One region of the Streptantibioticus cattleyicolor NRRL 8057 genome, then DNA from elsewhere that is predicted to be linked to it. Evidence: predicted binding sites of a transcription regulator. Region 1 holds the regulator's gene; the other holds the start of a gene.
The links. Region 1 encodes HspR, which represses chaperone genes until heat shock. Its sites were predicted from a motif close to TTGAGNNNNNNNNNCTCAA; they were not measured.

Region 1 (15,492 bases):
CCCGGTCAGGACCGCATCGCCCTGATGATCTGTCAGGAGGTGGGGGCGGTCGCCGTCGCGGTGGAATACCGCCTCGCCCCCGAGCACCCGTACCCGGCCGGGGTCGACGACTGCTACCTGGCGCTGCGCTGGGTGGCCGGCAACGCCGCCTTCCTCGGCGTCGACCCGGCGCGGATCGCGGTCACCGGCAAGTCCGCGGGCGCCTGCCTGAGCGCCGCGGTGGCCCTGATGGCCCGCGACCGGGGCGGCCCCGCCCTGGCCCACCAGGCGCTGCGCATCCCGCTACTCGACGACCGGCAGGCCACCGACTCCGCCCGCCATGCCACCGATCCGCGGCTGTTCAACTCCGCGACGGTACGCGCCGTCTGGGACCACTACCTGGACGGCGCCGCCCCGGACGCCTACGCCGCCCCGGCCCGCGCCGCCGACCTGACCGGCCTGCCCGCCACCTCGCTGCTGGTGTGCGACCTCGACCCGGCCCGGGACGAGGCCCTGGACCACGCCCGCCGCCTGATGGACGCCGGCGTCGCGGTCACCACGCGCAACCTGCCCGGCGCCTGGCACCTGTTCGAGCTGTACGCCCCCGAGACCCGGCTGGCCCGCGCCGCCGACCTGTTCTGGGCCCGCGAACTGCGCTCCGCACTGTGGCCACCGGAATGAACGTCCCCCGAGACACCGCGGGTCCGGCACCCGTGACGGATGCCGGACCCGCGGTGAAACGTCCCTGCGCGTCGGTGGCGGGCGTCACTCGGAACGCTTGGGCCGCCACACCACCAGCGCGCTGGTCTGCTGCACGTCCTGGTAGGGCACGAGGTCACGGCGGTACGAGGCGTGCACCGCGGCCTCCCGCTGGCGCATGGCCGCGGCGGCGCCGTCCAGCGTGGCCTCCAGCTCGGCGATCCGCGCCTGGAGCGCGGCGACCTGGTTCTCCAGCTCGATGATGCGCTTGATCCCGGCGAGGTTGATCCCCTCGTCCTGGCTCAACTGCTGGACCTGGCGCAGGAGTTGGATGTCCCGGGCCGAGTAGCGGCGGCCCCGGCCGGCGGTACGGTCGGGGGAGACCAGACCGAGGCGGTCGTACTGACGCAGCGTCTGCGGATGCAGCCCGGAGAGCTGGGCCGCCACCGAGATCACGTACACCGGCGATTCGTCCGTCAGCTCGTACGGGTTGCGTCGTGCGCCCCGGCCGTCCATCTCATGCTCCCTTCGCGGCCTTGAACAGCTCCGCCCGCGGATCGAGGTCCGCGGTCGCCTCGCGATACGCCTCCAGTGCGTCGAGCGCCTTGCCCTCGACGTCCGACGGTACCTGGACCTCGACGGTGACCAGCAGGTCTCCGCGAGTGCCGTCCTTGCGGGTGGCGCCCTTGCCGCGGGCGCGCAGCGTACGCCCGTTGGGGGTGCCCGGGGGCAGCCGCAGGGTGACCGGGGGCCCGCCGAGGGTGGGCACCTTGATCTCCCCGCCGAGCGCGGCCTCCGGGAAGGTGACCGGCACGGTGACCGTGAGGTTGTCGCCCCGGCGGCCGAAGACCGGGTGGGGCTGGACGTGCACGACCACGTAGAGGTCGCCGGCCGGGCCGCCGCGTTCGCCCGGGGCGCCCTTGCCGCGCAGCCGGACCCGCTGGCCGTCGGTGACCCCGGCCGGGATCCGCGCCTGCATGGTGCGCGAACTGCGGGCGCGCCCGCTGCCCTTGCACACCTCGCACGGGTCCTGGGCGATGAGCCCGCGCCCCTTGCAGTCCACGCACGGATCGGTCAGCGAGAAGCCGCCACCGCCACCGCGCGAGACCTGTCCGGTGCCGACGCAGGTCGGGCACACCCGCGGCGTGCCGTTCTTGTCGCCGGTGCCCGAACACGCCTTGCACGGCGACTGGCTGGACAGCCGCACCGGGACCGTCTCGCCGTGCACCGCCTCGGTGAAGCTCAGCGTCACCTCGGTCTCGATGTCCTGGCCGCGCCGCGGCTGGGTACGGGTGGGCCCGCCCCGGCCGCCGAAGAGCCCGCCGAAGACGTCCCCGAGGCCGCCGCCGAAGCCGCCGCCCCCCTGGCCGCCCCCGCCGAACAGGTCACCGAGGTCGAAGTTGAAGCCGCCCGGACCGCCGGCGCCGCCCGGACCACGGAAGCCTCCGTTGCCGAAGAGCGCCCGCGCGTCGTCGTACTCCTTGCGGCGCTTGGCGTCCGACAGGACGTCCGCGGCCTCGGAGATCTCCTTGAAGCGCTCCTCCGCCTTGGCGTCGCCCTTGTTGGCGTCCGGGTGGTTCTCCCGGGCCAGCTTGCGGTACGCCTTCTTGATCTCGGCCTCGGTGGCGTCCTTGGGCACGCCGAGGACCTTGTAGTAGTCCTTCTCCAGGAAGTCCTTGGTGCTCATCCCCGGCGTCCCTCCTCTCCTCCGACGAGCGCCGGCCGCCCCGCGTCAGCCCTGCTCCGGGCCACCGTTCTCCTCGTCCCCCGGCTTGCCGTCCGGCGACTTCTCCGCGGCCTCCTTGGCCGACTCCTTCGGCTGGCTGCCCGGCTGCGGCTCGGCGACCGCGACCCGGGCGGGCCGGATGGTGCGTTCGCCGATCCGGTACCCCGGCTGCAGGATCTGCACGCACGTGGTCTCGGTGACGTCCGGCGAGTAGCTGTGCATCAGCGCCTCGTGCACCAGCGGGTCGAAGGGCTCGCCCTCCTTGCCGAACTGCTGCAGCCCCAGCTTGGCGACGACCGTCTCCAGCGACTCGCCGACCGACTTGAAGCCGCCGACCAGCTCGCCGTGGTCCCGGGCGCGGCCGATGTCGTCGAGCACCGGCAGCAGTTCGCCGAGCAGGTTGGCGACGGCGACCTCGCGGACCGACACCCGGTCCCGCTCCACCCGGCGCCGGTAGTTCTGGTACTCGGCCTGGAGGCGCTGCAGATCGGCGGTGCGCTCGGCGAGCTGCCCGCGGACCGTCTCCAGCTCCTTGTCCCGTCCTCCGCCCGACCCCTCGGCCGGGGCCGCCGGGCCCGCCTGGTCGGCGGGTCCGGCGGCCTGCGCCGCGTCGTCGGCAGCGGCGGCCTCGGCGTCGGCGGGGACGTCAGAGGGCTCCTGGGCGAAGCCCTGCGACTCCTCCGTCACGCGGCACCATCCTTCTTGTCCTCGTCGACGATCTCGGCGTCCACCACGTCGTCGTCCTTGGACATGTTGACCTTCTCACCGCCGGCCGCACCGGCACCGGCGGCGGCACCCGCGGCCTGGCTGTCGGCGTACATCGCCTGGCCGACCTTCTGGCTGACCGCGGCGACCTTCTCGGTGGCCTCGCGGATCGCGGCGGTGTCCTCGCCCTTGAGCTTCTCCTTCAGGTCGGCGACCGCGGCCTCGACCTCGGTCTTGACCTCGGCGGGCACCTTGTCCTCGTTGTCCTTGAGGAACTTCTCGGTCTGGTAGACCAGCTGCTCGGCCTGGTTGCGGGTCTCGGCGGCCTCGCGGCGCTTGTGGTCCTCCTCCGCGTACTGCTCGGCCTCGCGCATCATGCGGTCGATGTCGTCCTTGGGCAGCGCCGAGCCGCCGGTGACCGTCATGCGCTGCTCCTTGCCGGTGCCGAGGTCCTTGGCGGAGACGTGCATGATGCCGTTGGCGTCGATGTCGAAGGTGACCTCGACCTGCGGGACGCCGCGCGGCGCCGGCGGCAGGCCGGTCAGCTCGAACATGCCGAGCTTCTTGTTGTACGCGGCGATCTCGCGCTCGCCCTGGTAGACCTGGATCTGCACCGACGGCTGGTTGTCCTCGGCGGTGGTGAAGATCTCCGAGCGCTTGGTCGGGATCGTGGTGTTGCGCTCGATCAGCTTGGTCATGATGCCGCCCTTGGTCTCGATGCCCAGGGACAGCGGGGTGACGTCGAGCAGCAGGACGTCCTTGACCTCGCCCTTGAGGACACCGGCCTGGAGCGAGGCGCCGATGGCCACGACCTCGTCCGGGTTGACGCCCTTGTTGGGGTCCTTGCCGCCGGTCAGCTCGCGGACCAGCTCGGCCACGGCCGGCATCCGGGTGGAGCCGCCGACCAGCACCACGTGGTCGATCTCGGAGAGCTGGATGCCCGCGTCCTTGATCACGTTGTGGAACGGCACCTTGCACCGCTCCAGCAGGTCCGCGGTGAGCTGCTGGAACTGCGAGCGGGTGAGCTTCTCGTCCAGGTGCAGCGGCCCCTCGGCGGAGGCGGTGATGTACGGCAGGTTGATCGAGGTCTCGGAGGACGAGGACAGCTCGATCTTCGCCTTCTCGGCGGCCTCGCGCAGCCGCTGGAGGGCCATCTTGTCCTTGGACAGGTCGACACCGTGCCCGGACTGGAACTGCTTGACCAGGTAGTCGACGATGCGCTGGTCCCAGTCGTCACCACCGAGGTGGTTGTCACCGTTGGTGGCCTTCACCTCGACCACGCCGTCGCCGATCTCCAGCAGCGACACGTCGAAGGTGCCGCCGCCGAGGTCGAAGACGAGGATGGTCTGGTCGTCCTTCTCCAGGCCGTAGGCGAGGGCGGCGGCGGTCGGCTCGTTGACGATGCGCAGGACGTTGAGGCCCGCGATCTCACCGGCCTCCTTGGTGGCCTGGCGCTCGGAGTCGTTGAAGTAGGCCGGGACGGTGATCACCGCGTCGGTGACCTTCTCACCCAGGTACGCCTCGGCGTCCCGCTTCAGCTTCTGCAGGATGAACGCGCTGATCTGCTGCGGGTTGAAGTTCTTGTCGTCGATGCCGATCTTCCAGTCGGTGCCCATGTGGCGCTTGACCGACCGGATGGTGCGCTCGACGTTGGTGACCGCCTGGCGCTTGGCGACCTCGCCGACGAGCACCTCACCGTTCTTGGCGAAGGCGACGACGGACGGCGTGGTCCTGGCGCCCTCGGCGTTGGTGATGACGGTGGGCTCACCGCCTTCGAGAACACTGACGACGGAGTTCGTCGTGCCCAGGTCGATGCCGACCGCACGTGCCATGGTTAGATCCTCCAGCCAACTTGAGTGGAACTGACTCAAGAGTGCCGGACGATCCGGAGGGCGTCAACTGACATGAGTCCGGCCGACTCAACTTGTCTGCGAGTAAGAAACGCATAAGTACGCCCCGGGCCGGTCCGCCACCCCCCTCCTCCCCGCCGGCCGGGCCCCCTGTCACCCTCCTGCCAGCGACACAGATCACCGCCGTCCCGGCTGTATGAGGCTGTGGATAACGGGTAATCTCGGAAGACCACATAAGTTACTGCTTAGTAATCGTTAGTGAGCCTCCGCTCTCGCAGGCCCGAGGAGCCCCCATGCAACTCGCCGCGATCATCGTGTCGCTGGTCCTGATCGTGGTCGGCGTGGCACTGTTCGGCCGCGCTCTCCTCCAGATCTACCAGTTCATGCGGCTCGGCCAGCCGGTCCCCGCCGGGACCCGGACCAACGACCCCGTCCAGCGCACCGTCACCGTGGCCAGGGAGTTCCTCGGCCACACCCGGATGAACCGCTGGGGCGTCGTCGGTGTGGCGCACTGGTTCGTGGCCGTGGGCTTCTTCTCCCTGCTGCTGACGATCGTCAACGCCATCGGGCAGCTGTTCAAGGCCGACTGGCTCCTGCCGGTCATCGGCGACTGGGCGCCGTACAACGTCTTCGTCGAGTTCCTCGGCACGATGACGACGATCGGCATCCTCGTCCTGATCGTCATCCGGCAGCTGAGCCACCCGCGCGCCCCGGGCCGCAAGTCCCGCTTCGCCGGCTCCAACTTCGGCCAGGCGTACTTCGTCGAGGCCGTCATCCTCATCGTCGGCGTCTGCATCTTCATGCTGCACGCCCTGGAGGGCGCCCAGCACCACGTGAACGGCTACGAGGCATCCTTCTTCATCTCGTACCCGGTCGTCGCGTGGCTGAAGGGCATGAGCGTCGCCACGCTCCACAACCTCACCTACTTCTTCGCCGGCCTGAAGATCGCGACCTCCTTCATCTGGATGATCACGGTCGCCCTGAAGACCGACATGGGCGTGGCCTGGCACCGCTTCCTGGCGTTCCCGAACATCTGGTTCAAGCGCGACGCGGACGGTGGGACCTCCCTCGGCGCCCTCCAGCCGATGACCTCCGGCGGCAAGCCGATCGACTTCGAGGACCCGGGCGAGGACGACCAGTTCGGCGTCTCCCAGGTCGAGCACTTCTCCTGGAAGGGCATCCTCGACTTCTCCACCTGCACCGAGTGCGGCCGTTGCCAGTCGCAGTGCCCGGCGTGGAACACCGGCAAGCCGCTCTCGCCCAAGCTGCTGATCATGTCGCTGCGCGACCACGCCCACGCCAAGGCCCCGTACCTGCTGGCCGGCGGCGGCAAGTCGGCGGAGGGCGAGGAGAAGGCGAGCGAGGAGCAGCTCGCCCAGGTGCCCGCCGCGGCGCTGGCCGAGGCCGAGCGCCCGCTGATCGGCACCGCCGAGGAGAACGGCGTCATCGACCCCGACGTCCTGTGGTCCTGCACCACCTGCGGCGCCTGCGTCGAGCAGTGCCCGGTCGACATCGAGCACGTCGACCACATCATCGACATGCGCCGCTACCAGGTCATGATCGAGTCCTCGTTCCCGTCCGAGGCGGGCACGATGCTCAAGAACCTGGAGAAGAAGGGGAACCCCTGGGGCCTGCCGAAGAAGCAGCGCCTGGCGTGGGTCAAGGAGGTCGACTTCGAGGTGCCGGTCGTCGGCGAGGACGTCGAGGACCTCACCGAGGTCGAGTACCTGTACTGGGTCGGCTGCGCCGGCGCCCTGGAGGACCGGGCCAAGAAGACCACCAAGGCCTTCGCCGAACTCCTGCACATCGCGGGCGTGAAGTTCGCCATCATGGGCGGCGAGGAGAACTGCACCGGCGACTCCGCCCGCCGCCTGGGCAACGAGTTCCTCTTCCAGCAGCTCGGCGCCGAGAACGTCGCCATGCTCAACATGGCCTTCGGCGAGGACGACGAGGACGAGTCGACCAGGAAGCCGAAGGCGGCGAAGAAGATCGTCGCCACCTGCCCGCACTGCTTCAACACCATCGCCAACGAGTACCCGCAGCTCGGCGGCGAGTACGAGGTCATCCACCACACCCAGCTGCTCCAGCACCTGGTCGACGAGGGCAAGCTGATCCCGGTCACCCCCGTCGAGGGCCTGATCACCTACCACGACCCGTGCTACCTCGGCCGCCACAACAAGGTCTACACCCCGCCGCGCGAGATCATCGCCAAGGTGCCCGGCCTGCGCAACGAGGAGATGCACCGCCACAAGGAACGCGGCTTCTGCTGCGGCGCCGGCGGCGCCCGGATGTGGATGGAGGAGCGCATCGGCAAGCGCATCAACAACGAGCGCGTCGACGAGGCCCTCTCGCTCAACCCCGACATCGTCTCCACCGCCTGCCCGTTCTGCCTCGTCATGCTGACCGACTCGGTCAACGGCAAGAAGAACGAAGGCAAGGCCAAGGAGTCGATCCAGGTCGTCGACGTCGCCCAGCTGCTGCTGGAGTCCGTCAAGACCCCCGCCGACCCGGCCGGGGACCCCGAGACGGCGGTCGAGCCGGAGCCCGAACCGGCGAAGTGACCCACCCGTGAACACGGCGGCCGGTGCCCGAAGGTCAGGGGGGCACCGGCCGTCGGCGTCCCCGGGGGCGCTCGTGGTGGTTCGCCCGGGCGTGTCACAGCTTGGCGGCAAACCGGCCCCGAGCCCCGGGCCCCGCCGTACCGCGCCCCGGCAGCGGGTAGTTTCGAGGACGTGGCTGGATTCAGGATCGGACGCGGACGCGCCGCAGGCGGACGTTCCGCGCAGCAGAACGACGGCGGGCAGCCGCCGTACCCCGGGCAGCGCCCTGCCGCGCCCGTCATGCCGCCGCCAGGCCCGGTCGGCGAGCCGGAGTACTTCGGCGCCCCCGCCGGCTACGGCCGCGATCCCCGCTACGACGACGCCGCGGGCCACACCCGTACCTTCGCCGTCGACGAGGCCCCCGGCTACCCGCCGGCGGGGTACGGGGACGCCCACGGCCCCGGGTACGACGACGGCCAGGTGGCCACCTACCGCGCGGGCCAGACCAGCGCCCCGCCGGCCGGCCCCAGGCTGCGCTGGCGGGAGCTGCTGGCCGGCATCGTGCTGCGCCCGGGGCGCACCTTCTGGCAGATGCGCGACCACCAGATGTGGGGCCCGGCGCTGATCGTCACGTTCGTCTACGGGATGCTGGCCGTCTTCGGCTTCGACAGCGCCCGCAAGGACGTGCTCGACTCGGCGTTCTCCAACAGCATCCCGTGGGTGGTGATCACCGCGGTCGCCGTGGTGATGAGCGCGTTGATGACCGGTGCGGTCACGCACGCGCTGGCCCGCCAGTTCGGCGGTGACGGCGGCTGGGCGCCCACCATCGGGCTGGCCATGCTGATCACCTCGCTCACCGACGCCCCGCGGCTGGTGTTCGCCGTCTTCCTCGGCGGTGCCAACGGCTTCGTCCAGGTCCTCGGCTGGCTCACCTGGCTGGCCTGCGGCGCGCTGCTGACCTCGATGGTCAGCCGGTCGCACGACCTGCCGTGGCCCAAGGCACTGGGCGCGGCCTCGGTTCAACTGGTGGCGCTGCTGGTGCTCTTCAAGCTGCCGGTGCTGTAGGCGACGGTGCCGCGAACGCGGTGGGGCCGGGTCGGAGATCTCCGACCCGGCCCCACCGCGTTGGTCCGCGGGACCCCGCTCAGGCGTCGAGCACCTGGCCCGCGCGGCGCACCACCGGCGGCTCGACCGACCACGGGAAGTTGATCCACCGGTCGGTGCGCTTCCAGACGTACTCGCACTTCACCAGCGACTGCGGCTTCTCGTAGATCACCGCGCACCGAACGTCGGCCACGTGCCCGGCGCAGAAGTCGTGCACCAGCTTGAGCGTCTTGCCGGTGTCGGCGACGTCGTCGGCGACCAGCACCTTCTTCTCGCTGAGGTCCACCACGTTGGGCACCGGCGGCAGCATCACCGGCATGTCGAGCGTCTCCCCGACCCCGGCGTAGAACTCGACATTCATCACGTGCAGGTTCTTCACGTCCAGCGCGTAGCCGAGCGCGCCGGCCACGAACAGGCCGCCACGGGCGATGGACAGGATGATGTCCGGTTCGAACCCGTCGTCGGCGACGGTCTGCGCGAGCTCGCGCACCGCCTGCCCGAACAGGGGGTAGGTCAGGTTTTCCCGGTCTTCGGCGGCAGTGGTCATGGCGGTGTGGTGGTTCCTGTCGGTCACGTGGTGCGAAGACCTCGGTGCGGGGCCCTGGCGCGCGGGGTCACACCTCGGTGCGGTGGAAGTTGAGGTAGGAACGGGACGGCGTCGGCCCGCGCTGCCCCTGGTAGCGGGAGCCGTACCGCCCGGAGCCGTACGGGAACTCGGCCGCCGAGGTCAGCCGGAACAGGCACAGCTGCCCGATCTTCATCCCGGGCCACAGCTTGATCGGCAGGGTGGCCACGTTGGACAGCTCCAGCGTGACGTGTCCGGAGAACCCGGGGTCGATGAAGCCGGCCGTCGAGTGGGTCAGCAGCCCGAGCCGGCCCAGCGAGCTCTTGCCCTCCAGTCGCGAGGCCACGTCCTCGGGGAGCGAGATCACCTCGTAGGTGGAGGCGAGCACGAACTCGCCCGGGTGCAGGATGAACGCGTCGTCCCCGTCCGGCTCGACCAGCCGCGTCAGATCGGGCTGCTCGACGGCGGGGTCGATGTGGGGGTAACGGTGGTTCTCGAACACCCGGAAGAAGCGGTCGAGTCGCACGTCGATGCTGGACGGCTGGATCATCGACTCGTCGAACGGGTCGATCCTGACCCGCCCGGAATCGATCTCGGCCCGGATGTCCTTGTCAGAGAGAAGCACGTGTCGAGGATACGTGGCGCGACGGGAACCGCGGGCCCGCCCCGATCCCGGGACGGCACCCGCGCCCTTCCGCACTCCTCGCTACCCGTGCGCCTGCCCGGCCCCCTGGACCGGCACGGCATGCCGCAGCCGCGCGCAACGCGGGCACCGGATCAACCGCCCGGGCCCGAGCCGCTCGGCGCCCAACCGCTGCAACGGGAACACAGTGGTGCTGAACAGATGCCCATCGGCACAACGAACGACGGTGCGCTCCATCGCTCCCCTTCTCTCCGCCCACGAGGTCCGTCGTCGACCACCCATCCACGTCAACGACAAAAGCCACATTAGGGGATGATCCACACCACCCTCACGGACCCCGGAAGGCGCGTCCCCCACCGTACGCCCCACCACCCCCAACACCCCCCTCCCGCCCCGCCCTTCCCCCACCCACACCAACGCCCCCGGCGCATGCACCGGGGGCTCCGCATGAGGTACAGTGAGCGACAACGCGACGCCTCCAGGGGCGTCGTCGATTCCGCGGGTGTAGTTTAATGGTAGAACATGAGCTTCCCAAGCTCAGAGCGCGGGTTCGATTCCCGTCACCCGCTCCATAGCGAAGGCCCAGGTCGTTGACCTGGGCCTTGTGTGTTGTCTGGCCACGTTGGGCGTCAGGCCGGGCTCACCGGATCGGCTGCGCATCGTGCAGGTACCTCGGGCGTCCGTCCGCCAGGGCCCGCAACGCGGCATGGAAGCGGTCGCGTAGCCGTGACGGCAGGAGTTCACCGGCTCGTTCCGGGAAGAGGAAAGCCACCTCGGCGACTTCGTCGTCACGCGGTCGTATGCCGGCTGCCTGGTCCTCGCCGAGGGTGCCGGCATCGAAGATGAAGGAGATCTGGTCGTCCCAGGGCCCATGGGGAGCGACCCAGTCGATGACCAGCACGTCTCGGAGCGTCACGGCGAGGCCGAGCTCCTCCCTCAGCTCGCGTGTCGCCGCGTCATGCGGCGGTTCGTTGGCCTCGGCCATCCCGCCCGGCAGGTCCCATCCGGGCTTGTACGTCGGTCTGACCAGCAGCACCCGACCGTTCGGATCACGCAGCAGGACGTCGGCGGCGACGCGCTTGCGTGCCTGCGTCGCGTTGCCCTCGGCGAGGTAGGCGTTCCGAGCGGCCGGATCGGCAGGTGTGGGCCTCATACCGGCGTACCTCCCCGGGACGACGTGACGATGTCGGCGAGCAACAGCATTCTGAACCTGACGGCCTCGTCGAAGCGCTCCAGGTAGTCGCGCACGGGCAGGTAGGTGCGGTGCGGGTTCAGCAGCGTGCGGAGGTCGTGGAGCTGGTGAATCACCCGCCGGATCGGAGTGCGTGGATCGGTCACGTTGTTCAGCCCGTGTGCCTGCGTCAGTCGGTCGTGCGGCCGCAGCCGTCCGCCGTGTCATGCGGGTCGCGGATGCAGGCAATTGCCCGGCGCAGCAGTTCCGCCAGGCGTTCGGCGGTCGATGGGGATACCCGGCCCAGTTCGATCAGCCCTTGCCCGAAGGCGTTCAGTTCGGCGCGCAGGCAGGGGAATTCGCGTGCCATGCCGGCCGCGGTCAGGACGTCCCGGAGGGTCGTGGTGGCGTTGCGGGCCGCGTACCACTCATTGGTTTCCAGCGGGGACCAGTGGGCCGTGTCGCTGGGTGCGTCATCGGAGTGCATGGCCGTTCACCCGCTTCCATTCCTCGGCGTAGGCGGCTTCCACGTTGGGGTGATCGCGGCCGTAGCGGTCGGCGGCGGCGATCAACTCGGCGGCGGCCACGGACATCACGGCCAGGGCGACCGCGCGCAGCGGGGAGACCTCCGGTCGTCCGATCGGGGCACGAAGCCACTGGTGCCGGTCTGTCGGCATGGGCATCGGGCCCGGCACGACCACGGAGGAACCCTCGTCCAGGTACCGGTATTCGGGCGGGTCGTCCGTCTCGCGCGCCAGGAAGCGGGCGAATCGCTCGCGGGACCGGTGGGGCAGGAAGAAGCCCACGCACGTGGCGCCCCAGTCCATGAAGACCGGCCCCACCGGCATCTTGTGCCGGTCGAGTTGACCGAACGTCTCTATCCCGAGACGCTGGTCGATCACCACCACGTCGAAGAACGTGCCGGTTGCCAGCGGGTACGGCAGGCGCGGATCGTCCGCCCAGCATGCGCGGCACGCCTCCGGGTCGTCGGCGGCGGCGGACAGCCACTGGACGCCCCGCCTCGTCATCCTGTGCATGTCGTCCCTCTCGCTCGACTGCCCGACAGCCCGGTCGGCCGTCGGGCTTCAAGAATCAAGCGCCCGCCTGTGACCTGGGCAGATGACGACAGATGACGGGGGATGACGACCGTCGCTCAGGCGCGTCATCCCCCGTCGGCATCTGATCAGAAGCGAATCCCCGCCAACTCCTCACGGTGATCGGTACATTCGGATCCGTAAGGGCACTACGGGCGGTGGTCCGGATGGTGATCGCGACGAAACCCGCGCAGTCGTGCGGCACCCTCCTACGGGACGCCCGCAAGAGACGCGGTTGGAGCCAGCCGAGGCTCGCCATCGAGCTGCGCCGCATCGCGGGACGACACGGCCGGACGCTGCCCGCCGATTCAAGCGTGAAGCGCCGGATCGCGAGCTGGGAGAACGGCCACAGCGCACCGGAGGAGTTCTACGGGCCGCTGTTGTGCGAGGCGTTCGGACTCACCGCTGCCGCGCTCGGGTTGAAGCACCTGACCGGGCAGGACGCGGCACTGCTGGACACCAGCTATCCGGCAAGCCCGGATACGGCGATCGCCGGTGTGGACCGGTTGTGGCGGGCCGACCTCAACGGCTACGAACCACTGCTTGAGGCCGGACCGTCCGAGCACGCCTGGAGCGAGGCGTCACTGCGCTGGCTGGTCGCCCCGGAAGCGTCCTTCCCCTCCGCGCGGGGCCCCGAGGCACCACGTGTCGGCCTTGGTGATGTGACCGTGGTCAAGTCGACCAGCGACATGTTCGCCCAGCTCGACGACCGGTTCGGGGGAGAGCACGCACGGCAGTCGGTCATCCAGTACCTCAGCCAGGACGTGGCGCCGCTGCTCAAAGGGACGTACACGGAGTCGGTGGGCCGGGCCCTGTTCTCGACCGTGGCCGAGTGCACGCTCCTGGCCGGCTGGATGTCCTACGACGCCTGCCACCACGGACTCGCGCAGCGGTACTTCCTCCAAGCCCTCCGGTTCGCCCAGGACGGCAACGACCGCCGCCTCGCCGGAAGCATCCTGTCGGCCATGAGCCATCAGGCCACCTTCGTCGGCGAGTTCGTCCACGCCGCGACGCTGGCCCGCGCCGCGCTCATGGGTATCTCGGGGGTGGCCACCCCGACCCTTCGCGCACAGTTCCACGCCATGGAAGCCCGCGCCCTGGCCCGTACAGGAGACCGGCGCGGATGCGAGGCGGCACTCGCCCAGGCCGCCAAGCACCTGGAGAGCCGCAACAGTGACGACGAACCCGAGTGGATCACGTACTTCGACGAGGCCGAACTCGCCGCCGAAGCCGCCCACTGCTTCCGTGACGTGCGCAGCGCCCGTCAGGCCGTCGCCTACGCCGAGAACGCCATGAGCGGCAGCCACGTCCGCAGCGACTTCTTCGCCACCATGGTGCTCGCCGACGCCCACCTGCACGCCAAAGATCCCGAAGAAGCGTGCCGCGTGGCCCTGGACGCCCTCGACCTGGGCGAACAGCTACGGTCGGCACGCTGCGTGGCGTATCTCGCCGAGTTCCGCGGCCACCTCGATTCCGTCGGCGACTGCGCCGCTGTCCGAGACTTCCACGAGCAGGTGGCGGACCACCGGCTGTGGGCCGCCACCGAGAAGCGCATGCGGCGCTAGACGGCTCAGAACGGCCGCCAGTCCTTTCGGCTGCCACCGGTACGCAACGCGGTAACCCGCCTGGCGAACTCCTCCGCCGACTTGGTGTCCGTGGAAACCTGCTGCCCCATCCAGAGCACCATCATCAATTCGCGCAGGTCGGCGAGAACGGGATAGCCGGGCCAGTTCATCACGTCGAAGCCGTAGTGATGGACGAACGCCTCGTACTCGGTGCGGGTGTGCCAGCCGTACCGGTCGTAGTACATCGCCGTCAGGATCAGATCCCACTCACGCGGGGCGACGGCGAAGCCGTCCAGATCGATCAGGATCGCCTGTCCGTCACGGTCGCGCAGCAGGTTCCCTATGTTGGCGTCCCCGTGGATCAGCCCGAACGGGAGGACGAAGTCCAGCCGGTCGTATGCCTTGCCAAGCCCGGCCGCGCGTTCGGCGAGGAAGGCGCGGTTCTCGTCACCGACTCCGTCGAGCCCGGCGAAGTACGTCCCCACCTTGGCGAAAGGGTCGAAGTACGGCAGCCCGAGGGACTTCGGCTGCTCCAGCCGGTGAAGCCGACGCAGCAACTCCGCCAGCTCCTTCACGGTGCCGTACTCCTCGGCGTCCTGGGCGCTCTCCCAGAAGGTGACCACCCGGCCGGCGGCGGTCACCGGCTGCCGGACACCGGGCAGAACCCGCGTGGCGGGGAAGCCCTCCGACTCCAGCCACCGCGCCACCCGGACCGCCCGTTCCATCCCGGCGGCGCTGTCCGGATCGCGCGCCACCCGGACGATGGCGGGAGACGATGCCAGCCGGTACACGGCGTTGGACCCCAGACGCAGCAGCTTCGCGCCCCCGCAGTCGAGGCCCGCACCCCGGCACGCCTCGTGCAAGGATTCCCCCGCCGTCTCCGCAGTGAACTCCGCCGCACCGCTCGGGGCCCCGTCGTCACCAGAGATCATGACCCCGACGCTACAGACCGCCGCGGCCGCCGGACAGACGGTCGCGCCACCGAAAATCCACACCCACAGGGAGCAATATCTGTTCTCGCCGAATGAGATTTCAGCCGGGGCGGCGGCGAGTATTTCTCGGCCGGTGGCCGGAGTGTAATTACCGACCGTGCAGGGGCGAGCGTAGCGTGCTACTGTCGATGTCAGTTGCAGGTGTGGTTGCCAGAAGGTTCATTCCCGACGGGGTAATCATCACGGCGACTCAGGGTTCGCACGGAGCGAATTCTCGACACCGCCTCCCGAAGGAGAAATGACATGGCTAGTGGCACCGTGAAGTGGTTCAACGCGGAAAAGGGCTTCGGCTTCATCGAGCAGGACGGCGGCGGCGCCGACGTCTTCGCGCACTACTCGAACATCGCTGCCCAGGGCTTCCGCGAGCTGATGGAAGGCCAGAAGGTGTCGTTCGACATCGCGCAGGGCCAGAAGGGCCCGACGGCCGAGAACATCGTGCCTGCCTGACGCACCGGCACTGATACGCACGTCGCAGCTGGGGCCCGCACCTTGGGGTGCGGGCCCCAGCTCGCTTCATTCCCGGGGCGATTCCGCCCCGTCGTTTCCGGCCCGTTTCTCGCGATTCCCTGCGCCGCTCGTTCCGCTGCGGAAATCCCTTGATACGCGCCCGCATCGAGCCCGCATCAAGGAAGGTTCCGCATGAACCGCACCCGTACCACCCGCGCCCGCGGCAATGGCGCGTACGACCGTTCCAGCGTTCCGCGCCGTTCCGCCGGTCACGGAAACCGGCCGCCGGGGCGGGGCGAGTTCGCCCTGCCGAAGACGGTCACGCCCGCGCTGCCCGCTGTCGAGTCGTTCGCCGATCTGGCCATGCCGGCCCCGTTGCTGGCCACGCTCGGCCATGAAGGGGTGGCCGTTC
Region 2 (15,492 bases), 930 kb from region 1:
CGGTGCCGCCGTCGCTGCCGGAGCCCTCCGCGGCGGGCGCGCTGCCCCGGCTGAACCGTTCGAAGACCGTGGACCACTCCGACTCGGGGATCCCCGGGCCCTCGTCCAGCACCTCCAGCTCCAGCGACTCCGGGGCGTCGCCGGACCGGGCCCGCACCGTCACCCGGCCGCTGGGCGGGCTGTGCTTGACCGCGTTGTCCACCAGGTTGGAGACCACCTGGTGGAGGCGTTCCGGGTCGGCGTACGCGGTCAGCTCCGGCGGCGAGACGTCCAGGTGCAGATGGACGTCGTTGCGGGAGCGCGAGTGGGTCTCCAGCGCCACCCCGGGCTTGATGCTGGCCGCCTTGAGCACGCCGGACAGGTACGGCCACACCTCGAAGCGGCGGGCGTTGAGCGGCACCACCCCGCTGTCCAGCCGGGACAGGTCGAGCAGGTCGCCGACGAGCCGGCCGAGGCGCTCGGTCTGCGCCAGCGCCGCGCGCATGGTCTCCGGGTCCGCCTCGCAGACCCCGTCCACCACGTTCTCCAGCAGCGCCCGCAGCCCCGATATGGGGGTGCGCAGCTCGTGCGAGACGTTGGCCACCAGCTCCTTGCGGTGGCGGTCGGCGGCCTCCAGGTCGGCCGCCATGCTGTTGAACGTCACCGCCAGCTCGCCCAGCTCGTCCCGGCGCCCGGTCCGCACCCGGCGGCTGTAGTCGCCCTGGGCCATCGCCTTGGCCACCGCCGTCATCTCCCGCAGCGGCGAGGTCAGGCCGTGCGAGACGAACTGCATCAGCAGCATCGAGGTGATGATCGAGAAGATGGTGATCACCCGCAGCTCGGTCTCCGAGTGGATCGCCACCAGCACCAGCAGCGTGGTCAGGAAGACCGAGGAGATCACCAGCAGGCCCAGCGCCGCCTTGATCGACCGGTACGGGTCCACCGGGCGCAGCGCCTCCCACAGCTTCCGCAGGGCGCCCGCCGCCTCAGGGGAGCGGCACGCCCGTCCGGGGAGGCGGGGACGCGGCAGCCGTGGCGTCACGGCGCCGGGGTCTCCAGCGCGTACCCGACGCCGTGCACCGTGCGGATGCGTTCGGCGCCGATCTTGCGGCGCAGCGCCTTGATGTGGCTGTCGACGGTGCGGGTGCCGGAGGCGTCCGCCCAGTCCCACACCTCGGCCAGCAGCTGCTCGCGGGAGAGCACCGCGCGCGGGGTCTGGGCCAGGCAGGCCAGCAGGTCGAACTCGGTGGGGGTGAGGTGGACGTCGTCGCCGCGCACCCGGACCCGGCGCTGGGCGTGGTCGATGGCGAGGTCGCCCAGTTGCAGGGTGCCGCCGCGGGGGCTGCGGGCGGCCACCGCGGCCCGTTCCACCCGGCGCAGCAGCACGTGCACCCGGGCGGCCAGCTCACGCATGGAGAACGGCTTGGTCATGTAGTCGTCGGCGCCCACCCCGAGGCCGACCAGCATGTCGGTCTCGTCGTCCCGGGCGGTGAGCATCAGCACCGGCACCGGGCGCTGCGCCTGGACCCGGCGGCAGACCTCCAGGCCGTCGTAGCCGGGCAGCATCACGTCGAGCACCAGCAGATCGGGCTGCCAGTTGTGGGCGGCGTCCACCGCGGCCGGGCCGTCGCCCGCGGTGTGGACCTGGAAGCCCTCGGCCCGCAGCCGGACCGCGATGGCCTCCGCGATCGTCGGGTCGTCCTCGACGACGAGCACGCGGCGCTGGGTGCCCGGCAACGAGGCACCGGCCGTACCGTGCGCCGCACTCGTCTGTGTGTTCTCCATCGGGCCCGCCCCCACTTGGTCGCGCTGCTTGGGAAGCAGCGTAAGGGGCGCGCGCGGCCCTCGGCTACGCGGCCCGTACGGCGAGGTGGACAACATTGGGCACACCACGCGCGACCGGCACCGCAATGGTCCGGACCTGCTGGAATCCGAAGTTCCGCAGCGCCTCCTCGAACTCCGCCGACGGCTGCGCCGACCAGATGGCCAAGACCCCGCCGGGGACAAGGCGATCACGGCACGCGGCGAGCCCGGCGGGCGCGTACAGACCGTCGTTGGACTCGGTGACCGTCCACTGCGGCCCGTTGTCGACGTCCAGGCAGAGTGCGTCGTACGTCACATCGGCGGTGCGCAGGTGGTCGAGGAGGTCGGCCACGACCACGGTGACCCGGGGATCGGCGAGCGCGCCGGCGGTGAGGGAGCCCAGCGGGCCGGTGCGGTGCCAGTCGACCACGGCCGGCTCGCGCTCCACCACGGTCACCGCCGACCAGCGCGGCTCGGCGGCGGCCTCCAGCAGCGAGAAGCCCACGCCCAGGCCGCCGATGAGCACCGAGCGCCCGGGGCCGGGCGGCAGCGCCTCCAACGCGGCCCGCACCAGCAGCCGTTCGGAGCGGCCGTCGGAGGTGTCCATCAGGAAGCACCCGTTCTCGATGATCTCGTAGATCCCGCCGCGTCTTCGCAACACCACTTCGCCGTAGGGGCCTTGGCGCCGTTCCATCACGGTCGCCGCGCCGGTCAGGTCGTCCATGGCGCCAGGTTAACCGCGGCCGGCCCGGCGCCCGCCGGGGGCTGATCGCTCACAGCGAACAGAATCACGCGATGGACGGGGAACATCGGGGCCATCAGAAGCATTGAGTCGATACAGCTCAACTTGCCTGCCTAGGGAGAGATCATGGCTTCAGAGTCCCCGACGTCCGCGCCGCTCACCCTGCCCGTGCTGCCGCTGGACGACGCCGTCGTGCTGCCCGGCATGGTCGTCCCGCTGGACCTGTCCGACAGCGAGGTGCGGGCCGCCGTGGAAGCGGCGCAGGCCGTCGAGCGGGACCGGGAGAACTCCGCCCACGTCCCCGGCATCCGTTCCGCCACCACCGCCCGCAAGCCCCGGGTGCTGCTGGTGCCGCGGGTGGACGGCAAGTACGCGGCGGTGGGTACCCTCGGCGCCGTCGAGCAGGTCGGCCGGCTCGCCGACGGGGACCCCGGTGCCGTCATCCGCGGCCTCGCCCGGATCCGCATCGGCGCCGGCACCACAGGGCCCGGCGCCGCGCTGTGGGTGGAGGGCACCGAGGTCACCGAGCCGGAGCCGACCGAGCCGCCCGGCGTCGTGGCCGAACTGGTCCGGGAGTACAAGGCGCTGGCCACCGCGTGGCTGCGCAAGCGCGGCGCCTGGCAGGTGGTCGACCGCGTCCAGCAGATCGACGACGTCTCACAACTCGCCGACAACTCCGGCTACTCGCCCTTCCTCGGCGCCGAACAGCGCGTCCGGCTGCTGGAGACCGTCGACCCGGTCGAGCGGCTGCGGCTGGCCATCGAGTGGCTGCGCGAACACCTCGCCGAGCAGGACGTCGCCGAGACCATCCGCAAGGACGTCCAGGAGGGCATGGACAAGCAGCAGCGCGAGTTCCTGCTGCGCCGCCAGCTCGAAGCCGTCCGCAAGGAACTGGCCGAGCTCAACGGCGACCCGGCCAGCGAGTCGGAGGACTACCGCTCCCGGGTGGAGGCGGCCGACCTGCCGGAGAAGGTCCGCACGGCCGCGCTGAAGGAGGTCGACAAGCTGGAGCGCTCCTCCGACGCCTCCCCGGAGGGCAGCTGGATCCGCACCTGGCTCGACACCGTGCTCGAACTGCCGTGGAACACCACCACCGAGGACGCCTACGACATCGCCGGCGCCCGGGCCGTGCTCGACGCCGACCACGCCGGCCTTGACGACGTCAAGGACCGCATCACCGAATACCTCGCGGTGCGCAAGCGACGCGCCGACCGCGGTCTGGGCACGGTCGGCGGACGCCGGGCGGGCGCGGTGCTCGCCCTGGTCGGCCCGCCCGGCGTGGGCAAGACGTCGCTGGGCGAGTCGGTGGCCCGGGCGATGGGGCGCAAGTTCGTCCGGGTGGCGCTGGGCGGCGTGCGCGACGAGGCGGAGATCCGCGGCCACCGCCGCACCTACGTCGGCGCCCTGCCCGGCCGCATCGTGCGGGCGGTCAAGGAGGCCGGCTCGATGAACCCGGTGGTGCTGCTGGACGAGATCGACAAGGTCGGCTCCGACTACCGCGGCGACCCCTCCGCCGCGCTGCTGGAGGTCCTCGACCCGGCGCAGAACCACACCTTCCGTGACCACTACCTGGAGGTCGAACTCGACCTGTCCGACGTGGTCTTCCTGGCCACCGCCAACGTCCTGGAGGCCATCCCGCAGCCGCTGCTGGACCGCATGGAGCTGGTGCGGCTGGACGGCTACACCGAGGACGAGAAGCTCACCATCGCCCGCGACCACCTGCTCCCGCGCCAGCTCGAACGCACCGGGCTCACCGCCGAGGAGGTCACCGTCGCCGAGGGGGCGCTGCGCAAGCTGGCCGCCGAGTACACCCGGGAGGCCGGGGTGCGCGAGCTGGAGCGTTCCATCTCCCGCATCCTGCGCAAGGTCGCGGCCCGGCACGCGCTCGGCGGGACCGAGCTGCCGCTGACGGTGGCCGAGGATGACCTGCGCGGGCTGATCGGCCGCCCGCACCACGTCCCGGAGTCGGCCCAGGACCCGCAGGAACGGCGCACCGCGGTGCCCGGGGTGGCCACCGGCCTGGCGGTCACCGGCGCCGGCGGCGACGTGCTCTTCGTGGAGGCGTCGCTGGCCGACCCGGAGACCGGCGGCACCGGGCTCACCCTCACCGGCCAGCTCGGCGACGTGATGAAGGAGTCGGCGCGGATCGCGCTGTCCTTCCTGCGCTCGCACGGCGCCGAACTGGAGCTGCCCGTGGGCGACTTGAAGGACCGCGGGATCCACCTGCACGTCCCGGCCGGGGCGGTGCCCAAGGACGGCCCGAGCGCCGGCATCACCATGACCACCGCGCTGGCCTCGCTGCTCTCCGGCCGCCGGGTCCGCGACGACGTGGCGATGACCGGCGAGGTCTCGCTGACCGGCCGGGTGCTGCCGATCGGCGGGGTCAAGCAGAAGCTGCTCGCCGCCCAGCGCGCCGGGGTCACCACGGTGATCATCCCCAAGCGCAACGAGGCCGACCTGGACGACGTCCCCGCCGAGGTGCTCGACACCCTCCAGGTGCACCCGGTGGCCGACGTCCGCGAGGTGCTGGCGCTGGCGCTGGAGCCGGCCGCCGAGCCGGCGGTGACCACGGTCGCCGCCTGAGCCCGGGGCCGGGGCCGTGGACCGCGCGGTCCACGGCCCCGGCCGGCGGCGTCAGCCGGTGGCGAGCGCCTGGAGGCGGTCGTAGGCGCCGTTGAAGTAGTCCTGGTCACCGGGGAGGGTGCCGGAGTCGGCGTACTGCCAGAAGGTCTGGTAGCCCCAGCCGGCCGGCAGGGTGCCGGGGCCGGTGCTGTACCGGGCGATCCACAGCGGGTTGGCGGAGGCGAAGCCGCCGTAGTTCCCGGTGCAGCTGGTCCACCAGTCGGTGGTGGTGTAGATCACCGGGTAGCGGCCGGTGCGGGCGTGCACCTCGTCGCTGAACGCGGCGATCCAGCCGACCATCGCCGACTGGCTCAGCCCGTAGCAGGTGGCGCCGTAGGGGTTGTACTCGATGTCCAGCGCGGGCGGCAGCGTCCTGCCGTCGGCCGACCAGCCGCCGCCGTGGCCGACGAAGTAGTCGGCCTGGGTGGCCCCGCCGGAGGTGTCCGGGGTGGCGAAGTGGTAGGCCCCGCGGATCATGCCCACGTTGTACGAGCCGTTGTACTGCTGGGCGAAGTACGGGTTGGTGTACGTGGTGCTCTCGGTGGCCTTGACGTAGGCGAAGCGGGCGCCGTTGTTCCAGGCGGTCGACCAGTCGACGTCGCCCTGGTAGGCGCTGACGTCCATGCCGGGGGTCTGGGTGGTCGCCGGGACCACCGGCTCGCCGTGGCCGCCGCCCTCGTGGGCGCGGACGGTGGAGCCGGCCCAGTCGAGCTGCGGGTGGGTGACGTGGCCGTGCCCGGCCGCCGACGCGGTCCCGGGCAGGGCCAGCACCGCGGCGAACAGGGTCACCGCCGCCACCAGCCATCCGGCCGCCCGTGAGCGGCCGGGTCTGCGTCGACGTGCGGTCGGGTCGAGGGACATGAACGCCTCCAAGGTGCGCGTGGATTGCTGCCGGGGGGTTCCTTGGTGTGGTCATGACATATTGCCCACGGCTGACGGTACGCGCGTAGAACGGCGAGGCGGAAGAGGGCCCGTGGACCGCCGTTGGTCTAATCCTCCGGAATACTGGAGGAGCTGCGGTGATGGCAGGCGCTGAAGGAAATCTTCACCGCCGGAAAGGGCTGACGTGCGGAAGGCCGACGACGGGCGCGACGAAGTGACCGAGGGGGGACCCGGCCCCGAGTGGTACGACCGGGGCATGGACGCCCTCGAACGGGAGATCACCGTCTTCTACCGGCGGGCCCGCGCCTCCTCCGGGGAGATGGCCCGCCAGGTCCACCCCGAACTCGAACCCGCCGCCTACGGGCTGCTGGTCCGGCTGGAGGAGACCGGCCCGGAACGCGCCACCGAACTCGCCGCGTACTTCGGCGTCGGCAAGGCCACCATGAGCCGCCAACTGCGCGCCCTCGAACAACTCGGCCTCGTCGCCCGCGAACCCGACCCGGCCGACGGCCGCGCGTTCCTCCTCCGCCTCACCGACGAGGGACACCACCGTCTCGGCCGCGTCCGCGAAGCGCGCCGCGCGCGCTACTGGCGGCAACTCGCCGAATGGGACCCCCGCGACGTCCGCGAACTCGCCCGCCTCCTCCACCGCCTGAACACCGCCCCCTAACGGCCCCGCTACGCGCTTGCGGCCAACCATTACTCCGTGGCCCGGTTCGCCCGGTTCGGGGTGCCGGGGTGGCCTCCGGCGGCCCCTGTCCGGTGGGGGGTTGGGGTGGGTTTGGTTTGGTTCGGCACGGGGTGGGTTCGCCTACTGCCGGTACGGGGTCGGGGGCGCGCCGGGGGTGACTCCTCGCTCCAGGTTTCGTTGTCGGCTTTCCTCCGCCCCGCTGGGTCGCTGCGGGGACACCCCCGGCACACCCCCTTGTGCCGTCGTGCGGGTGCCTCTCTTCGCGGGTGGGGGTGAGTGAGGAGGTTGGGGTCACCCCGGTCTTTTTCTCACCCCCTCCGTGCCGCAGCGCGGAACGATGCAGAACGGGGGCGTGCAGGGGTGTCCCCGCAGCGACCCAGCAGCCGGAGCCAAGCCTTGGCGGATACGGGGAGCGAGGAGTCACCCCGGAGGGCCCCCGGAAACCCAGGAAGACAGTGCGCATCCCGCACTAGACGAATACAGCCACGGGTGGGCGGGGGGAAACATCCGTGACGTCAGCCACGACGAAGGGGGACCGGGGGAACCCCGAGGGCGGCGTGCGTGACCGTCGCGTCGTCGTGGCGCTTACCGCGGGGGAAGCGCGTACCCGACGGGTCGGCGGCCTCCGCCGCGCGGACCCGGCGGATCACTTCCTCCGGACCCGCCGCGCGAACGACCTCCACCAGCTCCCCCCACCCGCACTCGTGGAACACCTCCACCAACCGCGACGCCCCGTCCGTGAGCGCCGTCAGCGAGCGGACATCGGCGCGCGGGGTGGCGCCGGTGACGGCGCGGGCGGCGACCGAGGGGTCGGCGGCGGCGGTGAAGAAGCCGCCCTCCGCGTTGCGCAGCGCCTCCACCGCCCGCCCGTACTCCGCCCCCGCCACCGCCCGTTCCGGCGACCCGGGCGGCAGCGCCCGTACCGCGGCCCGCATCGCGCGCACCGGCTCCGGCAACCGGCCGAGGCGGTCGTCGAGCACCGCCCGTACCGACTCCTCCGCGGTGCGTCCCGTTGTGTCCTCGATCAGCAACACCGAGTCGGATAGCACCAGATGCTCCACCACGTCCCGGTTCCACCGGGCCGCCACCACGGTTGCCTGCGGCGTGTTCCTATGAGAAAGGTCACATGACGACGCGTGGGATCCGGCCGTGCGGGCGATGGCCTCGGTGAGGCAGTCGGCGAGCGCCGTCCCGGGGCGCGCGGCGGCCAGCTCCAGCAGGGCGCCACCGAGGCGCGCGGTGAACCAGGGCACGCCGTGTACGCAGCCGGTGCCCGCCGGCGGCGGCGTCACCCCGTCCAGGACGACCAGTACGCCGCCTTCCCCGGACGCGGGGAGCGCCACCGCGGTGAAGTCCTCGTTGGGGCGTTCGGGGGTACCTGGGCGGGTCGCGGTCTCGATGCGCATGACGGGCAGTCTGCCCGAGTATCGCCACGGGCCGCTGGTACATACCTGACCTGCGACAACGCGGGTGCGGGCGCGAATCTTGCCAGGAGGCCGCCGCAATGCCAAACCGCGGTCGGCCGGTCCCGGGTGAGCGGGATCACTCAGGGTTGAACGCCAACTTCCGGTTGTTGTTGACTCCTTCGAGTGTCACGGCGGGGAAGCGTGTCACCGCCTCTCGGCGGGCCGGATCGACCGGCCGGCCCCGGGACGGAATGGGGAGCGCGGCGCCGAGCGCCGCGCCGGTGGCCGGCTTCGCCGTAACGCACACCAACGCATCGGGGGACGCCGGATGCGGCCGTTGGGCCGTGTCTTCGCGCGGATGCCCAACTGACTTGTCGTCACTTCGGCTGTCAACCGACGGACGAGAACAGGATTGCGAGAACCGGTGCGGACAACGCGGAGAGGGCGCGCGGAAGCGCGTACACGACCGGCGAGGCCCGAACGGCGAGTGCGGAGACGCCTGGTCACCGCCTTGCTGGTATCCGTCACAGCGGTGCTCGCCGCGGGCGCCCCCGGGGTGGCCGGCGGCGTGGCCGACGTCTCCGAGTCGCAGCGGCTGCTGCGGCTGAGCCAGCTCAACACGGCGGCCATCGCGCTTTCCCACTCGCTGGCCGACGAACGCGCCGACATGGCCGCCTACGTGGCCACCGGACGCGGCGCCAGGAAACCCCCCGCCGCCGCGCACGGCAACACCGTCGGCCGGGGCGTCTCGGAGGAGGAACGGGCCCGGGTCGACCGGCAGACCGCCGAGGTCACCGCGGACGCCGCCGTGCTCGACACCGGCGACTCCACCGACCTGATCCGGGTCACCGGCGACCTGTCCAGCGCCCTGGCCTCGCTGCCGAAGGTGCGGCAGGGCGCCCTGGCCGGACCCGGCGACGCCAAGGCGGCCTTCGACGCCTACACCCCGCTGATCGACGCGCTGGACGCGGTCGGCGGCGCGCTGGCCCGGGCGCTGCCGTCCCGGGCCTCCGACGCCGACACCGCCGCCGGACCCGCGCTGGCCACCGCGGTGGAGGACGCCTCCGCCACCCGGGGCCAGCTGGTCGCCGCGCTCACCGCGGGCGGCACCTCCGCCGCCCTGGCCGGCGGCGCCCAGCAGTCCCGTACCGGTGAGCTGGCGGCGCTCGCCGACTTCAACGCCGCCGCCACCCAGCAGGCCCGTACCCGGTACGCGCAGACCGTCACCGGCGCCGACGTGGCCACCGCCGAGAGCTATCTGCACCGGCTGACCGCCAAGGGCTACCTGACCGCCGCCGACAACCGGCTGCGCACCGCCGACGTGGACGCCGCGCTCGCCGCCCGGGTGGACCGGATGCGGGCCGTGCAGTCCTCGCTGGCCGGCGCCGACACCACCCGGCTGACCCGGCTGCGCGACGACGACGTCACGGCGCTGGAGATCCACGCCGCCGTGGTCGCCTGCTGCGCCCTGATCGCCCTCGGCCTCGGCGTCCGCACCGCCCGCTCGCTGACCCGTCCCCTCGGCCGCCTGCTGCGCTTCGCCACCGCCCACGCGGACGGCGACCGGACCGTCACCGTGCCGGTGGACAGCCACGACGAGTTCGCCGCCGTCGCCCGCGCCGTCGACCGGATCTCCGCGGAGGCCGCCGGGCTGCGCACCGAGGCCGCCGAGCGCGAGCAGGAACGCGAACGCCTCAGCGCCGCGCGCGAGAAGGCGGTCGCCGAACGCGCCCAGCTCCGTCGCCGCTTCGCCGCCGAACGCGACCAGCTCGAACAGCGCCTCACCGCCGAACGCGACGAACTGCGCCAACGCCTCACCACCGAGCGCGACGACCTCCTGCTGCAACTCCACGCCACCCGGCAGGAGGCCCGCGACCGCCAAGGCGGACTCGAAGCCGAGAAGCAGGCGCTGACCGCCCGCCTGGTCGCCCTGGAGAACACCGCGCGCACCACCTACGTCAGCCTCTCGCTGCGCACCCTCGCCCTCGTCGAACGCCAACTCGCGCTCATCGAGGGCCTGGAGGAGCGCGAGCAGGACCCCGACCAGCTCCAGACCCTCTTCCGGCTGGACCACCTGGCCACCCGGATGCGGCGCAACAGCGAGTCGCTGCTGGTACTGGCCGGCGCGGAGACCGGCGGCGGCGCCCAGGCCCGCCCGGTGCCCCTGCTCGACGTGGTGCGGGCCGCCGTCTCCGAGATCGAACGGTACGAGCGGGTGCGCATCGCCTCCCTGCCGCGTACCCGCCTGGCCGGCTTCGCGGCCGACGACACCAGCCACGTGCTCGCCGAACTGCTGGAGAACGCCACCGCCTTCTCGCCGCCCGACGCCGACGTGCGGATCTCCGGCTGGCTGCTGGAGAACGGCGAGGTCATGCTCTCGATCGAGGACACCGGCATCGGCATGCCGCAGGCCCGGCTCGCCGAGGCCAACGCCCTGCTCGCCGACGCCCACCCGGACGACTCGGCGGTCACCGGCGGCCTCGGGCTCCACCTGGTGGCCCGCATGGCCGGCCGGCACGGCGTCCGGGTCCAGCTGCGCGAGCACAAGCAGGGCGGGGTCACCGCCGTGATCGTCCTGCCGCACGCCCTGCTGGCCCGCCCCGACGACGACGGCCGCGGTGAACAGCGCCACGACACCGCCGAGTTGACGGACGTCACGCCCCAACTCCCCGAGCCCCGCCGCGCGGTGGCCCCCGAACCCCCCGCCGAACACGCCCGCCCGCAGGAGGCCCCCGTCCCGGCGGACGCCGCCGAGGCGCCCCGGACCACCGGCAAGGGGCTGCCCAAGCGGGTGCCGCGCAGCAGCGGCCTGTCCGGCGAACCGGCCGCCCGCCTGGGCGGCGGGCCGGTGGACGCCGACGCGCTCCGCCGCCGCCTCGGCGGCTTCGCCCAAGGGCTCCAGGCGGGCCGCCGGGACGCGGAGGCCGAGGCGAAGACCAGTGAACCCTCCGAGGAGGCACGCGGGTGAACGCGTCGAGTACCGACCACAGCACGGCCGGCCTGAGCAACCAGGCACGCAACCTCCAGTGGTTGCTGGGCAACCTCGTCGAGGAGGTGCCCGGCGTGCGCTCGGTCGCCGTGATCTCGTCCGACGGGCTGCTGCTGTGCTCGTCCGAGGCGGACGTCGAGGGGCCGGCCCCGGCCGCGCCCGCCGGACCGGACCGCCCGGGGCCGGGTAAGTCCTCCGGCGACCTGGCCACCGTGGTCTCGGGGCTGGCCTCCCTGACCGACGGCGCCGCCCGGCTGATGGAGGCCGGACGCGTCAAGCAGTCGATGGTCGCCATGGACAACGGCTGCCTGTTCGTCATGGCCATCAGCGACGGCTCGCTGCTCGGGGTGCACGCCACCCCCGAGTGCGACATGAGCGTCGTCGCCTACCACATGGCGCTCTTCGTGGGGCGGGCCGGACACGTCCTCACCCCCGAACTGCGCAGTGAGCTGAGCCAGGCCCGCGGTACGGGCCTCCCGGACGAAAGCGAGCACTGATGCCCGCGCCCTCGCTACCGGTCCGCGGCGCGGACCGCAAACCCTCCCGCGTACGCCCCTACGCGCTCACCGGCGGCCGGACCCGCTTCGGCCACGTGCTGCTGGTCGAGACTTTCGTCGCCACCGTCGACGGCCCGCGGCAGCCGCCGGAGCTGACCTCCGGCGGCATCGGCGCCGGCGTCCTGCCCGAGCTGCGGGCCATCGTCGAACTGTGCCGCAGGATGCGCTCGGTCGCCGAGATCTCGGCGCTGCTGCGCATCCCGCTGGGGGTGGTACGGGTGCTCCTCAGCGACTTGGCCGACCAGGGAAGGATCCGCGTCTACGGCACCGGCACCGCGCCCGGCCAGCCCGACCGCGCACTGCTGGAAAGGGTGCTCAGTGGACTTCGCAGGCTCTGAGGCGATCGTCGCCGGACCGGAGGCGGAGGAGGCCGTCCAGGACTGGCAGAAGGACACCAGCCGGGCCCCGGCGACCGCCAAGATCGTGGTGGCCGGCGGCTTCGGCGTCGGCAAGACGACCTTCGTCGGCTCGGTCTCCGAGATCACCCCGCTGACCACCGAGGCGCTGATGACCCGGGCCAGCGAGGAGACCGACGACCTCGACGGGCTGCCGGAGAAGACCACCACCACGGTCGCCATGGACTTCGGGCGCATCACGCTCGACCAGGACCTGGTGCTCTACCTTTTCGGCACCCCCGGCCAGCAGCGCTTCTGGTTCATGTGGGACGACCTGGCGCGCGGCGCCATCGGCGGTGTCGTGCTGGCCGACACCCGGCGGCTGGCCGACTGCTTCCCGGCGCTGGACTACTTCGAGACCTCCGGCCTGCCGTTCGTGGTGGCCGTCAACGAGTTCGCGGACGCCCCCCGGTACGCCGCCGACGACGTCCGCGACGCGTTGTCGGTGCCGCCGCACGTACCCGTGGTCGTCTGCGACGCCCGGGAGCGCGCCACGGTGATCGAGACGCTGCTGGTGCTGTGCGGACAGGCCCTGGCCGCACTGCCGGAGTAACCCCCCCAGGACCCACCGACCACGAGGAACCATGCGCAAGATACTGATCGTCGGAGCCGGCCAGTCCGGCCTCCAGCTCGCCCTGGGTCTGCAGGACCGCGGCTACGAGGTCACCTTGATGTCCAACCGGACGGCGGACGAGATCCGCACCGGCAAGGTGATGTCCACCCAGTGCATGTTCGCCACCGCCCTCGGCCACGAGCGCGACCTGGGGCTCAACTTCTGGGAGTCCCAGGCGCCGCGCATCGAGGGGCTGGGCGTCTCGGTGGCCGGCCCGGACGGCTCCCGGCCGGTGGACTGGGTGGGCCGGCTGGACGGCTACGCCCAGTCGGTGGACCAACGGGTGAAGATGGCCGGCTGGATGGAGACCTTCGCCGAGCGCGGCGGCCAGCTCGTCATCCACGGCGCCGCCGTCTCCGACCTGGACTACTTCGCGCGCCGCTACGACCTGGTGCTGGTCTCGGCGGGCAAGGGCGAACTGGTGTCGATGTTCGGCCGGGACGCCGCCCGTTCCCCGTACCGCGAGCCGCAGCGGGCGCTGGCGGTGGCCTACGTGCACGGGCTCGGCCCGCGCCCGGAGCACCCGGACTTCCACGCGGTGCGCTGCAACCTGGTGCCCGGGGTCGGCGAGATGTTCGTCATGCCGACGCTGACCACCACCGGCCCGGCCGACATCCTGTTCTGGGAGGGCGTACCCGGCGGGCCGCTCGACGTCTTCCAGGACATCAAGAACCCCGCCGACCACCTCCAGGTCACCCTGGAGCTGATGGAACGCTTCCTGCCCTGGGAGTACGACCGGGCGCGCCAGGTGGAGCTGACCGACGCCGGCGGCACGCTGGCCGGCCGCTACGCCCCCACCGTGCGCAACCCGGTCGGCGAACTCCCCTCCGGCGGCCTGGTGCTCGGGGTCGCCGACGTGGTGGTGGCCAACGACCCGATCACCGGCCAGGGCTCCAACAACGCCGCCAAGTGCGCCGCCTCCTACCTGGACAGCATCCTCGCCCACGGCGACAAGCCGTTCGACCGCGACTGGATGCAGGCCACCTTCGACCGCTACTGGGGTTACGCCCAGCACGTGACGAAGTGGACCAACGCCATGCTCGCCCCGCCGCCCGAGCACGTCCTGAACCTGATCGGGGCGGCCGGGCAGCTCCAGCCGGTGGCCAACCGGTTCGCCAACGGCTTCGACGACCCGTCCGACTTCGAGCACTGGTTCTTCGACCCGGAGCTGGCCGCGGCCTACCTCGCCTCGGTGAGCTGACGCCCGTTCAGCGTCCCTTCGCCGCGTCGGCCGGCGCCCCCAGCGGCGTCGGCCGCCGCGCGTCGGCGGGGATGCCCGGCAGCCGGTAGGTGTCCACCGAGGGGCTGGTGGCGTCCGGGCGGACCGCGCCGAGCACCGGGTTGGCGGCGATCGGGGAGACCTTGACCACTCCGCCCGGCCGCGGCGCCTGCACCACCAGGCCGTCGCCGATGTAGAGGGCGACATGGGTGGCGCCGGGGAAGTAGACGATCAGGTCACCGGGGCGCAGCAGGTCCAGCGGCACCTTGGGCAGGTCGGCCCACTGCTCCTGGCTGGTGCGCGGGATGGCCCGCCCGGCGTGCGCCCACGCCTGCGAGGTCAGCCCCGAGCAGTCGAACGAGTCCGGCCCGGTCGCCCCCCACACATAGGGCTTGCCCAACTGGGCGAAGGCGTAGGCGATGGCCTGCTCGCCGGGGGCGGACGGGGTCCGGCTCACCGAGCCCAGCTTGCCGGAGGCCAGCAGCTCCTTCTGGGCCTGGTCGATGCCGTGCTGCTCCAGCGCCGACAACTCGGCGAGCTGGGCGCCGGTGAGGGAGGCCACCGCCTTCTCCACCGCGGACAGCTTGGCCTTGACGTCGTCGCGGTCCTTGCGCTGCTGGTCGGCGAGGTTGCGCACCTGGTCCAGCGAGGTCTGGGCCTGGGCGGACAGCTCGGTCAGCCGCTTCTCCCCGGCGCGCAACTGCTTGACCAGGGACGCCTGGTTGCCGGCCGCCTCCTGGAGCACATGGGCCACGGCCATCGCCTCGGCCGGGTCCTCGCTGAGCAGCAGTCGCATGTAGGGGGAGACACTGCCGCCCTGGTACTGCTGGCGGGCGATGGCCCCGGCCAGGTCCTGTCCGGCCGACAGGGCGGCCCGTTCGTCGGTGAGCTGCTTGTTGACCGCGTCGGTGCGGGCCTGCTGTTTGTCGAGCTTCTCCTTGGTGGCGTCGTACCGCTCGGTGGCCTGCTCGGCCTGGAGGTAGAGCGTCTGCAACCGGGTGAGCAGCGAGGTCAGGTAGTCGGGGGAGACGAGGGTGGCCGGGGTGCCCGGCAGCGCCGGGGCGGTGGTGCCCGGCTGGTCCGGTGGACTCGGGGCCGCGAACGCCGACGTGGCCGGCGCCGCCAGTACGGCCGAGCCGGCCAGCCCCGCGCAGACCAGCGCGGCGCGCCCCCACCCCCGGGGTCTGCGTACCACTGACATCCCCTCACCTCCGGTCGCCGGCCACTGGTCGGTCGTGTGCCGCAGTCGGCCCGATCCTGTCATGACGGGGGGCGATCCGGTCACCCCGCTGCACACCGGAACGGGGGAACCGGCGTAACGGCGTCACCCCGCCAGGGGATCGGCCGGCGCTCACCGGTTCCGGCGCCGCCACGGCCAGTGGCGTCCGCCGCCCGCGTCACCCGACGGGTCGTACTCGTACCGCCATCTGGTCCGCCGGGGGCGGCCCGCCGGGGCCAGCCGGTAGACCAGGACGGTGGCCGGACCGCCGTCCGGGTCCGGCACCGGGACGGTGTAGACCTTGGGCGGGCGGCCGGTGGGGCCCACCATGACGGCCATCACCCGGCCGTCCAGCGGACCGCCGCTGAACTCGGT

Region 2: lon (endopeptidase La) is a predicted target of HspR. The motif match lies at 2,610-2,628, and genes of this name have one in related genera.

Annotation. Positions count from the first base shown of each region.
Region 1 covers NC_017586.1:3,487,568-3,503,059, reverse strand. Annotated here, with positions in the region: gene SCATT_RS15570 (alpha/beta hydrolase) at 1-660, shown strand, start outside; gene SCATT_RS15565 (heat shock protein transcriptional repressor HspR) at 745-1,194, opposite strand; gene dnaJ (molecular chaperone DnaJ) at 1,196-2,365, opposite strand; gene grpE (nucleotide exchange factor GrpE) at 2,411-3,091, opposite strand; gene dnaK (molecular chaperone DnaK) at 3,088-4,941, opposite strand; gene SCATT_RS15545 ((Fe-S)-binding protein) at 5,253-7,520, shown strand; gene SCATT_RS15540 (Yip1 family protein) at 7,692-8,564, shown strand; gene SCATT_RS15535 (phosphoribosyltransferase) at 8,644-9,150, opposite strand; gene dcd (dCTP deaminase) at 9,218-9,793, opposite strand; tRNA gene SCATT_RS15525 (tRNA-Gly) at 10,310-10,383, shown strand; gene SCATT_RS15520 (NUDIX domain-containing protein) at 10,452-10,964, opposite strand; gene SCATT_RS15515 (hypothetical protein) at 10,961-11,119, opposite strand; gene SCATT_RS15510 (hypothetical protein) at 11,173-11,469, opposite strand; gene SCATT_RS15505 (bifunctional DNA primase/polymerase) at 11,456-12,010, opposite strand; gene SCATT_RS15500 (helix-turn-helix domain-containing protein) at 12,244-13,641, shown strand; gene SCATT_RS15495 (phosphotransferase family protein) at 13,647-14,573, opposite strand; gene SCATT_RS15490 (cold-shock protein) at 14,877-15,080, shown strand; gene SCATT_RS15485 (DEAD/DEAH box helicase) at 15,273-15,492, shown strand, end outside.
Region 2 covers NC_017586.1:4,419,715-4,435,206, forward strand. Annotated here, with positions in the region: gene SCATT_RS19495 (sensor histidine kinase) at 1-1,021, opposite strand, end outside; gene SCATT_RS19500 (response regulator transcription factor) at 1,018-1,764, opposite strand; gene SCATT_RS19505 (spermine/spermidine synthase domain-containing protein) at 1,829-2,506, opposite strand; gene lon (endopeptidase La) at 2,651-5,107, shown strand; gene SCATT_RS19515 (lysozyme) at 5,159-6,007, opposite strand; gene SCATT_RS19520 (MarR family winged helix-turn-helix transcriptional regulator) at 6,243-6,698, shown strand; gene SCATT_RS19525 (hypothetical protein) at 7,235-8,125, opposite strand; gene SCATT_RS19530 (sensor histidine kinase) at 8,637-11,093, shown strand; gene SCATT_RS19535 (roadblock/LC7 domain-containing protein) at 11,090-11,611, shown strand; gene SCATT_RS19540 (DUF742 domain-containing protein) at 11,611-12,009, shown strand; gene SCATT_RS19545 (GTP-binding protein) at 11,990-12,619, shown strand; gene SCATT_RS19550 (styrene monooxygenase/indole monooxygenase family protein) at 12,651-13,880, shown strand; gene SCATT_RS19555 (C40 family peptidase) at 13,888-15,093, opposite strand; gene SCATT_RS19560 (hypothetical protein) at 15,250-15,492, opposite strand, start outside.